One region of the Paenibacillus terrisolis genome, then DNA from elsewhere that is predicted to be linked to it. Evidence: riboswitches for the same ligand, from Rfam matches in the RefSeq annotation. Region 1 holds a riboswitch; the other holds the start of a gene.

Region 1 (4,623 bases):
ACCGACCTCCACGACGAACATGATCGGGTTGCGAATCATGACCCTAGGATCCAGCTTCAGAAAAGATTCTTTGATCGCGTTTTGTATAATTTCTCCGCTGATTGCGGATTTTTTTTGACTCATGGCAAAGATCCTCCAATCTCCTTTTCAAGCTTAAGGCAGCAGTGTCAACTGTTCGGCTATCGGTCCAAGCACGAGCCCAGGGAAGAACGTGAGCGCTCCTACAAGAACGACGGCCCCGATAAATACTGCCCCAAATAACCCCGTGTCCGTACGGAACGTTCCCGAAGATTCCGGGACTTTCTTCTTGGCCAATAACGATCCGGCTACCGCCAGCAGTGTGACGACAGAGAAGAAACGGCCCAGGAACATCACGATGCCGGTGGAAATATTCCAAAATGGAGTATTGTCGCCGAGTCCCTCAAAACCGGAACCGTTGTTCGAAGCGGACGAAGTAAATTCATACAACGCCTGTGTCAGACCGTGAAAGCCAGGATTTGAAATCGTGTCCGGAAATAACCACAGAGCTAATGCCGTCGGCACCAGAATAATGAAAGGAGGAATCAGCATCGTGAGCGCAACCAGCTTCATTTCCTTGCCTTCGATTTTTTTGCCTAAAAATTCCGGCGTGTGGCCGACCATCAGACCGGCCAGGAATACGCCGATAATCGCGTACATCAGCACGTTCATGAACCCTGCCCCCGCGCCGCCAAAAACGGTGTTGAGCATCATATTGGATATCGCCACAAACCCGCCGAGCGGAGTTAACGTGTCATGCATCGTGTTCACGGCCCCGGTTTCGGCAGCGGTTGTCACGACTGAATAAAGAGACGATTGCGCAACGCCAAAGCGGACCTCCTTGCCCTCCATGCTGCCCTGATCATGCTGGATGCCATAGCTGTTCAGCACCGGATTCCCATGGTATTCGGCTGTTAACGAGATCACCAGCATGATGATGAACATCAGCGACATGGAAAGGAACAGCACGCGTCCCTGCTTGGCGTTTCCGACGATCTTCCCGTACGTAAACGGAATCGCTGTACCGAATACCATCATGAGCAAAATTTGCAGCAAATTGCTGATCGCGTCCGGATTTTCGAACGGATGTGCCGAGTTGACCCCCAGAAACCCGCCGCCGTTCGTGCCGAACATTTTAATCGACAGCAATGAAGCGACCGGACCTCTGGCAATCAGTTGATCGCCGCCTTGAAGCGTATGGGCAAGTGCCGTAGGCTCCAGCGTTTGCGGAACGCCAAGGGCGACAAAAACAAGCGCCATCACGAACGCAACCGGCAGCAGAATGCGAGTAAGCGCACGAACCAAATCGACAAAGAAATTACCAAGCTGCTTGCCGGCGAGTCCGCGGATAAAAGCGATTGCCGCAGCCAGCAAAGTGGCTGGAGACACAAACATCATGAACACAATCCCGATCATTTGCGACAAATACGATAATCCGCTTTCGCCGCTGTAATGCTGCAGGTTCGTATTGGTCATGAAGCTGATCGCCGTATTAAAGGCGAGCGTCGGTTCTATGTTCGGAACTCCGCTTGGATTAAGCGGCAGATAGGACTGCGTCCGAAATACAAGGTAAACCAGCAAGATCATAACCCCGTTGCTGACCAGGACCGACGCGGCATATTTTTTCCAGGACTGATTTTCCCGTCGGATCCCGCCTATCGCGTATATTAATTTTTCGATGGGGCCAAAAAACTTATCCAGCCCCGTCTTCTCATAATCGAAAACTTTGGCCATATACAATCCGGCCGGACGAGCCAGAAGCAATGCGAGTAGCAGCGTGACTCCAATGGAAAGAATGGCAACCATTTCCTTCATACCCTCCTAAGACAACTGAGTTAAAACTTCTCCGGATTCAATAAAACATACAGCAGATACACAAACATCAAAAAAACGATAACCCCCAAAGCCCAAATCATTGTTCCGCACTTCCTTTATCAATCACTCTGCTCGCCCAGGACGCAATTCCGAGGCAAAATACCGTTAAAATCACAAACGAACCGATCATAATCACATCAAGCATTCCAGTAGTACCTCCCCTTCTTGCGTGTTCAAGGTATTAAAAAGGAAACATTGTCGCCTTTTGAATAAATAACATAATCTGCTCCAAGCGCTTTGTAGACGAGTCTGGAATTTGTTCCGTGGACGATGACATAGATCGGCTTTCTCGTCCAGGACTGGCAGATCTGAATATACAAACAGCACAGCGGCAAACTGTTTTCAAATAGATACACAGGGCCAATTGGCAAATCGGGAATCAACCACGAATCATGTTTTTTAGTATCCACTTTAATAATGTGCTTTATGCCTAATTTATCCATCCGCCGCTTCTCTTTTTCATTGTTGGTCAATACGGCAAACGGCAGATTCTTGATTTGCAATGTCCGAATAAATTCCAATCCCGCTTTCGTAGGCGCAGAAACCAGAATATATTCTTCCTCATGATTCATGATTATTCTCCTCCAATTTAGTAGCCGAAGGCGCAAAAAAAGAAGCCCTGCGAAAAGAGAGAACTAAGTCGCCAGCTTCTTCAGGCACGTTTAATGAAACGCGTCTATAGTCGACAGATGTTTGGACTCTCTTTGGACGCTTGCGAAGTTAGCTGCCGGATTCGGACGCAAGAGTCGCCCTACCCCGGACAAAGGCTGCTCGAACCATGCCCGGCGATTCACCCCATGGAAGCCGCCTGGCGGCTTTCGATTGGTTCCCCCGCTCTTTCTCGTTTTCAGAAAGATTCAGCGATTTTTTTCATTATGACTATAATTTTTCAAATTTAAACGCAAAAAACCACAGAGGCTTAGGAGCCCTGTGGTCTTGTTCCGATCACAAGCTTCATCATCCTCTCTCCGGAGCGGTATAAACCGTTCCTCGCTTTCGAGGTTAGCTGCCGGATTCGGACGGTGAGAGTCGCCCTACCTCAAAGAAGGGTCCATGGCCGTTCTTCTTTAAGGATTCACCCCGGATGCGCATTCGTCCGGCTCCCACACCAGACTTACGCTCATCATTTGGTTCCCCCGATTTCCTATTCGGAAATTCAGCGATTGAATTTAAATAGTAATCATTGTTATTTCATGAACGTATCTTACTCTCGGCATGCTATCCTGTAAAGAATATGCGAAAAGCATGACTACTCCAATCCGGCGTTTTTCTGTGGGGAACCACACTAAAACTCTCGAATACTCTTCCGAATTCGGTATTTCTTCACTTTTCTCAAAATCCATCCGATCCCCGGGCTGGGTTTCGGCAAATTCGAAGTCGAAAATGCCGGAAGCTTCGGCTTCCCTTGATGCATAGCACGCTGGTCCGCGTTGGGCCAGCTTTGCCGGCGTTCCGGTCAGCCGGAGTGAGCCCGGCATCGAGGATGAGCTGCTCGTGCGCAGTTGAGTCGGTCCCGGCAAACTTTCCTTTTGCTGAACAGGTCCTTCCTGGCCTGGAATCAACAATAAACGGCAAACGGCGATTTCTCGAATAGCGGTACAAAATGGCCTTGTTTCACTCCGAGACCGCATTTTCCTGAAAATAGCGGTGCAAAAGGGCCCTATTTTCGGCAAACCGGCCAAAACCAAGTGAAAAGGAGCTCTTCTGAATAAATAAGGCCATAAAATGGCGCTATTCATCCAGAATGAGGCCTCTTCAGTGGAATAAGGCTATAACAGGCCGCTATTTCAAGAAGTGACGGACGGGTGAGGTGTTTGGGTTGGTGTTTGGGTTGGTGTTTGGGTTGGTGTTTGGGTTGGTGTTTGGGTTGGTGTTTGGGTTGGTGTTTGGGTTGGTGTTTGGGTTGGTGTTTGGGTTGGTGTTTGGGTTGGTGTTTGGGTTGGTGTTTGGGTTGGTGTTTGGGTTGGTGTTTGGGTTGGTGTTTGGGTTGGTGTTTGGGTTGGTGTTTGGGTTGGTGTTTGGGTTGGTGTTTGGGTTGGTGTTTGGGTTGGTGTTTGGGTTGGTGTTTGGGTTGGTGTTTGGGTTGGTGTTTGGGTTGGTGTTTGGGTTGGTGTTTGGGTTGGTGTTTGGGTTGGTGTTTGGGTTGGTGTTTGGGTTGGTGTTTGGGTTGGTGTTTGGGTTGGTGTTTGGGTTGGTGTTTGGGTTGGTGTTTGGGTTGGTGTTTGGGTTGGTGTTTGGGTTGGTGTTTGGGTTGGTGTTTGGGTTGGTGTTTGGGTTGGTGTTTGGGTTGGTGTTTGGGTTGGTGTTTGGGTTGGTGTTTGGGTTGGTGTTTGGGTTGGTGTTTGGGTTGGTGTTTGGGTTGGTGTTTGGGTTGGTGTTTGGGTTGGTGTTTGGGTTGGTGTTTGGGTTGGTGTTTGGGTTGGTGTTTGGGTTGGTGTTTGGGTTGGTGTTTGGGTTGGTGTTTGGGTTGGTGTTTGGGTTGGTGTTTGGGTTGGTGTTTGGGTTGGTGTTTGGGTTGGTGTTTGGGTTGGTGTTTGGGTTGGTGTTTGGGTTGGTGTTTGGGTTGGTGTTTGGGTTGGTGTTTGGGTTGGTGTTTGGGTTGGTGTTTGACCTGTTCTAACGCAAATCCTCAAAGTCGACCAGGTATCTGGCAGGATTTTTCTGCTCTGCTGTTATGATAAGTATTAGAGGGTGTACCAAAAGCCGTCATAGATGACTTCTGGGACACCC
Region 2 (4,623 bases), on a different contig from region 1:
GAAGGCTAATCACGGCTCCGGTCGTGTTGATTATAAATTTTTTAACCCACCCGGCCGGTTTCTCACGGAACCATTTAACCATCATTCCCGTTTGGGAAAGGGTAAACGGAATGAATACCCCGATCGCGTAGAGCGGAATCAGCAGTTCGGTCTTGCCTTCAAAAACAACGATCAGAATGATCGAAAAAAGTCCCAGAATAAGGATCCCGTTGGAATATCCGAGCCGGTCTCCCCGGATCGTAAACATCCTCGGGATGAATTTGTCTTTGGCGAGATTCACGGCCAGCAGCGGAAAAGCGGAATATCCCGTATTGGCGGCCAGAATCAGAATCAATGCCGTTGTCCCTTGAATGAAGAAGTACATAAAGTTTCTTCCAAAGGTCTGTTCGGCGATTTGCGACAGCACCGTTACATCGGTGCGATGGCCAACGCCATAATAATAAGCAAGAAAGACGATTCCCGAAAACAATAAAGCGAGCAAAGTTCCCATGGCAAGCAGTGTCTTGGCCGCATTGCGGGGGGCTGGATCTTTGAAGTTGGGGATCGCGTTGGAAATAGCTTCAACCCCGGTTAATGCCGTACACCCGGAGGCGAAGGCGCGAAGCAGCAAAAACAGGCCGATTCCCGCTACGGGAGTTCCCAGGGGCGTATGAAGTTCCGGAGCTGCTTGCCCGGTCAGAACACGAAAAATGCCTGCCCCGATCATAATAAACAAGGCAAGAACAAACAGGTAAACCGGCAAAGCAAAAACGGATGCGGATTCCGTGACTCCCCTTAAATTCAGCGTTGTTATGAAAAGCACAAAAACAACAGCTATGATAACTGTGTAAGGATGCAAACTGGGAAAAGCCGAAGTAATGGCATCCGTCCCGGCCGATACGCTGACGGATACGGTCAAAACGTAATCGACAAGCAGGGAACCCCCGGCGACTAACCCCGGAAGCACACCAAGATTCTCTTTGGAAACAACGTAAGCTCCACCTCCGTGAGGATAGGTGAAAATGATTTGACGATAAGACAAAATCAAAGCGGCCAAAAGAACCAAAACGCCCGCCGCGATTGGAATGGAATACCAATAAGCGATCGCGCCGATGGTCATCAGAACCACCAGGATTTGCTCCGGCCCGTATGCCACTGAGGACAAGGCGTCCGAGGAAAGAATCGCAAGCGCTTTTGTCTTCGTCAGTTTTTGTTCACCCAGCTCCGTCGATTTTAACGGACGCCCAATGAGAAATCTTTTTAAATAGGAAAGCACAAGTTTCACCGCCACAAATGTTATTTTTCTAATTTCCCCCGACCAAATCGGGTTTATTTTCAATTTTTGCTGCCTGTTAAGTCAATTTTAGGCAACAAAAAAACACAGGGTAGCCTGTGTCTTTTTCACAGTAAGTTACCCACTCCTGACTACGCTTACGAGGTTAGCTGTCGGATTCGGACGGCAAGAGTCGCCCTACCTGACGCGTATTGCCGTCAGGATTCACCCCATAGGAGAATCACCCGTTTTCAGGCTTAACTCCAACCGGTTCCCCCGTTTTCCAGGTTAGGAAATTCAGCGATAATGAATAAGTTTTCAGAAATAATATTCAAGAAACAATTAACATCATACGTTCGATATCAAGGTTTTGTAAAGCGATCGATTAAGAAATGTACTCGCAAAAAAACGGCATAGTTTCCCGAAAAACCGCTTACATCGTAATTTCCCTCTCGAAATTTATATTTCTTCGGCCATTATCTTTCCTTTTCTTGCTTTAATGGAATTAACGCAAAAAAATCATTTGCCGTCCCTTTCCCTTAATTGAAAATAAAAAATTAAGCTTTCATTAGAAAGATACATGAAAAGCTTCAACAAATACTTTTTAAGCTTATTTCTTTTCTTTTTGAGCGAAAATTTGCTTCAGCAGGACCTGAAAAAGCTCTTTTCCTTTTTTACAAAAGGAATCTTGAGATAGTATGATTCGTTGTAATGAACGACGCTTAATTCCCGCCTGGCGGGAAGCGGGGGAACCATCGGACCTTTAACGGTCCTCTTGGGGTGAATCCGAGAAGAGACTATCATTCCGGTCTCTTAAGGTAGGGCGACTCCCACCGCCCGAATCCGGCAGCTAACCTCGTAAGCGTGACAGGGGGAACCTTTATTTTGCCTTGCATTTGCGCCGGGTCTGTTTTTTCGTCCACGCAAAACCGCAGCAGAGGTTTTATCTCTGTTTGCGGTTTTTTTGCTGAAATGACAGTTTATACAATCTTTAAACGACGGGGGTACGACATGAAACTATATTATATTGGGACAGAGCAGGGACTTTTGGATCCAATCAGTTTACGCTACTTATGTTTCGGAGCTCTATGGTATGAAGAATGTGGCCAGCGGTTTATCGTGGGTTACGGCTTCGGGAAAGACAAAATCGAGGTGCTGCGGCAGTTTGGTCAGCCGGCTTCCTGTCTGGAATGCCCGGATTCTGAAATCGTGCTCGGAATTTATAAGAAACTGAGAGAAAAACAACAGCAGCAGGACTGGTTCACTCGTACCAGGCTTCCGCTTCCGGCAGCCTTCCGGGAGCCTTGGAGAAACAAACCTTCCGGTTGGTATGTGATCAAGTCAAGAGAATCGTTTCCCCTTCATTTATCCGTCGTTCATAAAATGAAATATATCATCTGGCTGGAGCATTCCGCAGTTTGCGAGAATGAGCGGGAGATTCGGCAGTTTGTTGAAAAAGCCCGGAAAACTCACCATATTGAACTAAAATTCGCAGAAAATCCTGGAGGGAAAACGAATGAAGACTAAGTTGTCACAAATTAAACTGTTTGCCTTTCATGAACCTCCCAGCTTTCTTTGGACGGTAAAAAAGCCGAAAGGCTGCTGGTATTGCGTTCTGAAGCTTTCATGCGGAGAAAACTGCGGTTTGGGTGCTTGCCTCGTTTTCGCGGATCAGAAAGGATTTGATTTGATCAAATGGGGAGTTTTCTTAAAGTGCATCCGAAATCATACGGTTGAGGAAGCCCTCGAAATTGTACGGTGCAAAGGCGCGGAATGGAGTCAGAACCAACGGGAACTGGTCCAAATCGCCTTGCTCGAAGTCGCTCAAGCCAAGCGTGTTCCACTCAAAATCGCAGCCGGTGACGAACATGGGAACAACCGTTTATACAGGAACCCGCCGAATGAAGAAAAATTGATTCAGGAATCGATGTCTTATTATTCATTACTATAATTAACTCTTCATGAAAGGGAACTTAGGGGCGGGGGACGCGAACCGATGTTTACCGAATCCGTCGACTATGATTTAATCTAAAGGGAGACAATAAAAGAACTGCGGCTACAAGGCATGGAAAGAGGGCATAAAATGAAGTCAAGAAATTTGGCCGGGATCTCGTTATTAATTATGTTTTGCGGTTTTTTAGCCACTTTGTTGTTACCCCAGTCCACTTTTGTTCAATTATTAAAGGGGAGTTTTGAAGCAGGTTTGGTGGGAGGAATGGCCGACTGGTTTGCGGTTACCGCATTGTTTCGTCATCCTCTGGGGATTCCGATCCCCCACACCTCGTTATTGCTAAAAAACAAAAGCAAAATTACGCGTTCACTCATTTCCGCCGTAGAGAACGAGCTTTTAAATAAACAGAGCATCGAAGCCAAGCTTCGATCCATACATGTTTTGGAAACGGCAATTTTCATGCTAGCCAGAATACTGAGCCGCAAGAAAACAAGATTGAACATTCTGAATTTCTCCGAAACGCTGCTGCGGCAGTTGCCGACGGAAAAATACGTTCCGTATCTTCAAAGCGGATTGTCCGTCTGGCTTAGTAAAGCCGATATTCAAACGGCGACGAAACATGTCTACCGGCAGGCCGTACGTTCCGGTTACGATTACAAAGTGATCGACCTCGCCGCTTCGGGACTCATTAAATGGCTGGAACAGGAAAATACAAGCGCGCTCCTCGGCAGCATGGCATATCAGAAGTTAACGGAAATGAAAGGCAAGGGAATCAGAGGATTTTTCCTTCAGGCCGTTACGGGTTTCTTCACGGAAGACAAGCTGGGAATCATGCTTCAAGATTTGTCCCTTTCGACGGCGAGGGAATTACTGGATGAGGCTAGCCCTTTGCGCGAAAAGCTCGCCTTGGAACTTCGCGGCACACTTCTCCGTCTCATTGAAAATGACGACAACATACTCACTCTCCGAAATTGGGCTGCGGATCAAATAAAGGGAGAAAACGGAACGAGCTTCATCGTATCAGCAATCGAAGGCATACGGACGACGGCACTCGATACGATAGAAAAGGAACGCATAGCCGGAGGACGCAAAATCTTTACGTTATATCGTTCCTTGATCCGGTTCATCAAGAACCGCAAGCCGGAGGTTCTTGCGTCCATGGAGGACCACCTTACCCAGTATTTGATCAATCTGGCCGCATCTAACCATCATCTTATCGGGCAATTGGTGAAGGACAACATCGATCAAATGGACGACGAGACTTTAGTGATGATGCTTGAGGATAAACTTGGAAAGGACTTGCAATGGATTCGCGTTAACGGAGCCCTTTGCGGCTTTTTACTCGGTTTTTTGCTTACTTTAATATCCCTGTTCGCGCATTAATGCTCCGCCGATATGATGAAATCCGAAAATCGGTTTG

The links. A riboswitch is a leader RNA that binds a small molecule or an ion and turns the genes downstream of it on or off. The one in region 1 is predicted to bind cyclic di-AMP.
Region 2: another riboswitch for cyclic di-AMP. It lies ahead of ACI48K_RS22025 (APC family permease); the one in region 1 lies ahead of ACI48K_RS08695 (hypothetical protein).

Annotation. Positions count from the first base shown of each region.
Region 1 is NZ_JBKFGG010000006.1:223,386-228,008, reverse strand. Features, by position in the region: gene kdpB (potassium-transporting ATPase subunit KdpB) at 1-123, opposite strand, end outside; gene kdpA (potassium-transporting ATPase subunit KdpA) at 154-1,824, opposite strand; gene kdpF (K(+)-transporting ATPase subunit F) at 1,854-1,934, opposite strand; gene ACI48K_RS08700 (signal peptide protein) at 1,931-2,038, opposite strand; gene ACI48K_RS08695 (hypothetical protein) at 2,067-2,465, opposite strand; cyclic di-AMP (ydaO/yuaA leader) riboswitch at 2,587-2,766, opposite strand; cyclic di-AMP (ydaO/yuaA leader) riboswitch at 2,870-3,065, opposite strand; gene ACI48K_RS08690 (hypothetical protein) at 3,063-3,632, opposite strand; gene ACI48K_RS08685 (hypothetical protein) at 3,716-4,513, shown strand.
Region 2 is NZ_JBKFGG010000036.1:6,119-10,741, reverse strand. Features, by position in the region: gene ACI48K_RS22025 (APC family permease) at 1-1,255, opposite strand, end outside; cyclic di-AMP (ydaO/yuaA leader) riboswitch at 1,393-1,565, opposite strand; cyclic di-AMP (ydaO/yuaA leader) riboswitch at 1,962-2,132, shown strand; gene ACI48K_RS22020 (hypothetical protein) at 2,264-2,779, shown strand; gene ACI48K_RS22015 (hypothetical protein) at 2,769-3,203, shown strand; gene ACI48K_RS22010 (DUF445 domain-containing protein) at 3,318-4,586, shown strand.